2 regions of the Bacillus sp. HSf4 genome follow, and region 2 is predicted to be linked to the other one. Evidence: riboswitches for the same ligand, from Rfam matches in the RefSeq annotation. Region 2 holds a riboswitch; the other holds the start of a gene.
What was found. A riboswitch is a leader RNA that binds a small molecule or an ion and turns the genes downstream of it on or off. The one in region 2 is predicted to bind cyclic di-GMP.
Positions count from the first base shown of each region.

Region 1: another riboswitch for cyclic di-GMP. It lies ahead of P3X63_RS01205 (DUF5667 domain-containing protein); the one in region 2 lies ahead of P3X63_RS02265 (non-ribosomal peptide synthetase).

Region 1 covers NZ_CP120679.1:211,492-214,912, forward strand. The annotation lists gene P3X63_RS01205 (DUF5667 domain-containing protein) at 187-1,401, opposite strand; cyclic di-GMP riboswitch class I at 1,488-1,572, opposite strand; gene P3X63_RS01210 (zinc-dependent alcohol dehydrogenase family protein) at 1,885-2,880, shown strand; gene P3X63_RS01215 (BglG family transcription antiterminator) at 3,056-3,421, shown strand, end outside.
Region 2 covers NZ_CP120679.1:433,301-436,721, reverse strand. The annotation lists gene P3X63_RS02265 (non-ribosomal peptide synthetase) at 1-1,410, opposite strand, end outside; cyclic di-GMP riboswitch class I at 1,597-1,683, opposite strand; gene P3X63_RS02260 (MFS transporter) at 2,037-3,224, opposite strand; gene P3X63_RS02255 (TrmB family transcriptional regulator) at 3,243-3,421, opposite strand, start outside.

The DNA.
Region 1 (3,421 bases), 220 kb from region 2:
TAGTTTTGGGATTTTGTCATCCTTCTTTCAGCGTGATTGAAAACCCTTGCAGTCTAGGAAGGTCGAGCATCGTAGCGGAGCGAATGTTGCAATTCGTGAGCACCGACGCGCAGGCCTGACAACGAATGCGAGGGTTTGTCGACACGCTGAGGGTCACACGTATTGTGTGACCCATTGTTTAAGATATTACTCTTCGTCTTCTTTTTCTTTTTCCTTAAGTGCCTTTTCTTCTCTTTTCTTGGCTTCTTCCCGCTGTTTTTCAGCGCGTTTTTCTGCTTCTTCGCGTTGTTTCTCTTGAGCTTTTCTAGCTTGTTCTTCTTTTTTCTTGGCTTCCTCCCGCTGCTTTTCAGCGCGTTTTTGCGCTTCTTCGCGCTGTTTCTCTTGAGCCTTTCTAGCTTGTTCTTCTTTTTTCTTAGCTTCTTCCCGCTGCTTTTCTTCTTGTTTTTTCAACGCTTCCCGTTGTTTTACTTCTGCATTCGTACGCGCATCTTTTTTATCTTCATCATCTGTTTTATTGTCGGAGTCTTCTTTATCCTCTTCATCTGCTTTACTGTCAGACTCCTCTTTTTCGTCTTTAACCGCTTCTGCCGTTTCTTCGTTGATTTCTTCAGCAGCATCGGCTTGTTCTTCTGCCAGCTCTTTATTCAATTCAAGAAGTTCCTCATTGTACTCTTTTTCATCCATTTCACCGGACGCCAGTTTTTCTTCAAGTTCGGCGCGTTTTTCCTCAGCCTTTTGCTCGATTTTCGCTAATTTTTTGTTGAGTTTCTTTTCTAACTTCTCTTGTGCTTTGACGATATTTTTTTGCAGCGCTTTTTTTGCTTCCGGATTGTTGATTTGATTTAACACGTTTTGCAGCGCGAGGATGTTAGAAGAAAATTGTTCTTCAAGCTGGTCAGATGTATCTTCTTGTTTGTCACCATCATCCATTGGTTCGGATTGCTCGTATTTTTCCAGTGCTTCCTCTTGAAGCTCAACGGCCTCTTCAAGAATGTCACGGGCTAATTCTTCCTGACCTTCCGCAAGCAGCGCCTCTGCTTCTTTGATGCGTTCTTCAGCGAAAAACGCCAGCAATTCAGCCTCTTTCACTTCATCAAAGGCCAGGGCCAGCTGGACATTTTCCATGAGTCTTTTTGAGAAATAGAAGAAATCATCAGGCAGAAGTGAAGGTATGTCCTCATCATTTACAGATGTTGATTGTTCGGTATCCGCTTCATCTGTGTTTTTCGTTTCTTCGGCCTCATTTTCATTTGTGTCTTGTTGAACGGTTTCTTCTTCTTGTCCGTCAGATTGGTTGTCCTGCTCTTCTGCAAAAGCTTGTCCGGTTCCAAATACAAAAGCGAGAAGTGCGGCGGCAAAACCGGTCGAAACAATCATGCGGCCTTTTTTGAATAACGACATAAAAAAATCCCTCCAAAACAAAGTTTTTGTAAAGGAAGAATCGCTGAATCCACTCTGTAAAAACGGAGTGTTGACCCGATTCTTCATTTGGCAGCCCAGCCACCGTAGTGAATACACCGTAGGTCTGTGACTTTGCGCCTCTATTTTTCAATAGATTTGCCTTTTTCAAAAGAGAACGGTTCATTTGGTTAAATCGTTCAACTTTATCAAAATGAGTATACATTAAAAAAAGATGGAGGAATAGGATTAATTATTTATATATTTGTAATTTTCTGTTTAATAGAATTATTTACCTTCTTTTGTATGATAGAAAATCAGTGAAGACGCGGGCAGCCAGAGAGGGATTTTGATCAATCGAGTTTCTTCAATTCTGTCACATAACCCGGTGACAAATTACGGTCAACTGACGGCCGTTTGCAAAAGCTGAACATGCTACAATCGTATTGAAAGCGGAAACATTTAAATATCGGGAGGTCTGCCAAGATGAAAGCACTTGTAGTTGAAGCACCGTTTCAAGCGGTGGTAAAAGAGGTGCCATATCCATCACCGGGTCCGAAAGATGTTGTAATTAAAGTTGAAAACATCGGAATATGCGGAACCGATATTCATATTTTCAAAGGTGAGTTTCTGTCACCTTATCCGATTATTCCTGGGCATGAATTTTCCGGAACGGTATATGAAACAGGCCAGGACGTGACTAATGTAAAAATTGGTGATCGTGTGACAGCTGATCCGTCTTTGTTTTGCGGTGAGTGTGATTATTGTTTAACAAACCGCGGCAACCAATGCAGCAATTGGGGAGCCCTTGGGAATACAACAGATGGAAGCATGGCCGAGTATGTAAAAGTGCCGAGCCGAAATGTCGTGAAGCTCCCTGATACAATGAGCTTTGAGGAAGGTGCCTTTATTGAGCCGATGGCTTGTGTTGTACATGGGATGAATCGGCTCAATCTCCAAGTTGGTGACCGGGTTATTCTGTTTGGCGCAGGGGCGATGGGGCAGCAGTTGATTCAGTCGTTAAAAATGGCGGGTGCTTCAGAACTTGTGGTTGTCGACATCTCTCAAGAGAAACTCGACATGGCGCTGAAGTGGGGCGCGACAAAAGGTGTGCTGAGCGAAGATCTTAGACCTGAGGAATTTCCGACCGGATTTGATGTCGTGGTTGATGCCACTGGAATTCCTGCCGTGATCGAAAATGCCTTTCAGTTTATGGGGAAAACAGCGACATATCTGCAGTTCGGTGTGACGGCGCAAAATGAGTCGGTACGCCTTGATCCCTTTAAGCTGTACAACAATGACTGGACGATTTTAGGATCGATGGCCATTAATTATACATTTTTACCAGCGTTCCATTGGGTGAAAGAAAAGCGGATTGAGGTGGAGCATTTGATCTCGCAAAAGCTTACGTTGGAAGAAGCGGTCGGCTTTTTAAGAGGACCGAGAAGCTCTGATTTGTTTAAAGTTCAGATTAAGATGTGAAGCTCCATTCCCCTGGTCATGAACAGGGGATTATTTTTCTTGATGATGCGGATGAGGAATTGACATAGGTGCTGGATCAAGATGGATATATTGACGTTTACATGATCTTCATGTGATGGTGGGTAAATATGGAATTTACGAACGTTGAAACGCGCTTAAGAAAGGAGCGGTCACAATGGAGCAACAAATTGTTATGAATTCACGGCAAAAACAGATCATCCATCGTCTGCTCCATGTAAGCAATCCTGTCCCGTTAAAAGAAATCGCCGAAGACCTGAATATTAGTGTCCGTACGGTTCAGCGGGAAATGAACGCCATCAAAAACATTTTGAAACACTATCAGCTTCATATCTCCAAAACATTTGGCATGGGAATGGTTCTGAAAGGAGAAAAAGCGAAGAAAGAACGTCTGGCATCTGATCTTGATTTTTTCTTTGAGATGAAGGACTATTCTCCGGAAGAACGAAAGCAGGGGTTAATTTGTGATTTGTTAAAGCTGGATGAGCCTGCGAAGCTGTTTGTTTTCAGCCGCCAATACCAT
Region 2 (3,421 bases):
AGCTGCTGTTTGCTCGAATAAGCGATGAAGGGTCAGCTCTTTGTCATACGTGATCAAAGAACCTGAAGCACGCTGCAGCAGCTGCTGTTTTTCCTGCGCAGGAATGATTTCCAGATCGCTAATTTTCTTGTCTGGTGCAGCGAGGGCTTCATTAAGAAGCGTCATGAGCCGCTCGTATAACATGACCATTTCTTCGCGGCTGAACAGTTCCTCTCTGTAATCAAAGTCGACCGCAAGCGTCCCCGTGTCCCATCTTTCTTTCACATGAATGGAGACATCGTTAACTTCACTGCCGCTGAAAATCGGCTCAGATAAGAACGATACCGTTTCTTTCTGCTGCCATTGCATGACCTGATACTCCAAAGAGACGGAAAACAGCTTATTTAAATGGGGCTGCCTTTCCCGCAGGTCATTGATCAGGAGATTGTACGGATACTTTTGATGTCTGATGATTTTCAGCTGATCTTTCATCCTTTCCTGCACAAATGCAGTAAAGTCCTGTTGCACATCAAGCCGGGCTTTCATCGGAATGGTCGATACGAACATGCCAAGCATCTGTTTTTCTTTTGCATTTGTCCGGTTTCCCATAAAAGTGCCGAGAACGACATCTTTTTGTCCGGTCACCCGATGCATATAAATGTGTAAGGTTGATAGAAACAAGGAGAGCACACTAACGTTGTTGTTTTGACAATACGTTTGAATTTTTTGATACAGGTCTGGGGAAATCTCTTTAGAAAGACGAGCCGCGTCCAAACGGACTTGATAAGAATCGCTTTGCTTTAAAGATACGGGCTCCGGAATGACTTCGTATTGAGCGTTCCAATACGCTTTATCTTTTTGGAACCGTTTCGATTCTTCGTATTCCAATTCGCTTTGAATGTGTTCTGTAAATGACGGCTGTACAGCTTCGAGGTCGGTTTCCCCTCCCGCAAGCTTCAAATAGATGTCGGTGATGCGGTTGCCTAGGAGTGTCATAGAAATGCCGTCGGAAATCAGATGGTGAACCTTTACAAAAAACCAGCTTTCAACAGGGCTGATGCGCACGACGGCAAACTTGAACAACGGACTGTCATATAGGGGCAGGGGCCGGCGCGCTTCAGCTTGTCCCCATTTTAAAATGTCGGCCATGTTTGTTTTGGCGGCATCAAGGTACTCCAATTCAAATGGTTCATATTCGGTGATATATTGTTTCGGTTCATCCTCTTCATCATCATGCAGCCTGAAGCGCATCGTTTCATTGGTGCGGACAAACTGCCGAATGGCTTCAGCCAATAAACCGGTATCTATTCCCGACTCAGATTTCAGCTTTCCAAAACCGCTCAGATTGGAAACGCTTGTACCTGGGTAAAACTTCTCTGTGTACCAAATACGCCTTTGGGCATGTGTCAGGGGGTAGTATGTGTTTTCCATCTTTCCTATTCCTCCTTTATCAAGTGTCATTTATGGCGGTCTCCGTGATGAACCGCAATACTGATTTGCGGCGTTTGGCGAGACGGCAAATGTGCTGTCACAGAATTGTCAATACCAATATAAAACTATATTGGGAATAAAAAGAAAAGAGCCTACCCGAATTAAAACGGGGAAGCTCCCTGTTCATTCGGCAACCTGTCAACCTTAGCATCGTCCGCACCTTAGGCCATGGCTTTGCGTCCCTGCGTTTCCGCAGGTTTGCCTTTATCTGCTTTTACTGAAATAAATTCATTTTCTGCACACAGTTCACTTTAAATGAAAATATTGTTTTTTTCACCGAAAAATAGGTTAAAAGATTCATGCGGGATACCGAACGGTAGGCGAAAAGATTGATGCGGTTTTCCGAAATTTCCAAAAAAATATGCGGGAAAACGAAAAATCATCGTTTTAATCCGCAAATTCACAGTCATGATTTAAGATTTCATTAATATTTGCTAAACCTAGCGTAAAATTGTTTTTTTAATATATTTTATCAAAAATTTATTTTACAAAATTTTAACCATCATAAAAGCTTTCATACCTTCATTCCTTACAGAAAAAGATTCTGAAACTATACTAAACAACTTTCAGTTTTTAGCCAGCCGTTTGCCCGCTTGAACTGGACTTGGCTTCCTGCTAATTAAAAAGGACAGAACGACACTGATGAAAAGCACAAGACTTAAGACAAGAAACGGGTCGGATTTCAGGAAAAATGCCGTAAAGATCGGCCCCAGACTCGCGCCGATAAATAAAATAAACGTATAAAGCGAGACGGCAAGGCCCCTCATCTCTCCGCCAAGCTGGCCGATCAAAGAAATCAGGGACGGCACGGCAATTGCAATGCCAAGCACAAACACCACGCTCATCACGACGAGAACCGTCAATCCGCCGCTGACACTCATCAAAAGCAAACCCGCCGCAGCAATGATTAAACCGGTCCGCAAAACCGACAGACTCCCATGCTTGCTGATCAATCGCCCGGCGATCGGTGAACAGGCCATGCCAAGGATACCCGCTGAACGGACAAATAAAATCTGTCCGCTGGAAAGGGCATATGGCGAATGGGTCAAAACAAATCCAAGTGCTGAATACATGCCGACAAATGTAAAGAGAACGGTGATTGTGACCACATAGCCAATCAGCAAAGACCGGCTGTGAAGCACATCCCCCATGCGGCTGAAGGAAGAAAACATATGCCCGCTCTTTTGCTTCACATCTCCTTTCGGCAAAAGCAACATGTTGAACCACATTGTCAGCAGATAAACGGCAGACATCAGCCAAAACACGGCGTTCCAATTCCAAACCTCGCTAATAAAGCTTGCGATAACTTGGCCGCCAATCCCCGCCAGCAAAAAACCCGTACTAATAAAACCAATCGCCGTTCCCCGCTTTTCTTGAGGAAACATTTCTCCAGCATATGCGAGGGCCACCGGTGAAAAAGACGCGGCAGCAGCTCCCTGTAAAGCGCGAAACAATATAATGGCGGGCAAGCTGTCCGCAAAGCCGATCAACACTGTAAAAACCGTTAAAAAAACAAGGCCTGCCACAATCACTTGTTTGCGGCCGAAGCGATCGGAAACAGGTCCGTACACTAAGCAGCCGAGCGCAAAAAAGATGGAAAAGATACTGCCGGTCCAAGCCGCATCATCCGCTGATAAACCAAATTCCCTCATGAATACAGGTGTTAACGGAATTGTCACATATAAGCTGCACATCACCGCAAACCCGGTCCAAAAGAGCACAAAGGTCATCATTCCGTAGTTTCGTTTGTTCATTCATTTCACCTCTCTAAATTAGATATCCCAGCCTTTTTCTTTTGCATAATAATCGATTAATGATTGAAAATCTTTGCCGTATTTCCCGGTTATTTCAGCACCGAAGTCATTTTCAATGTGCATCATCACCAGATCATCAAAGAAGGCATTCTTCAACAGCTCAATCACAGAAGGGTGATTCGTCTCTATGGCAGACG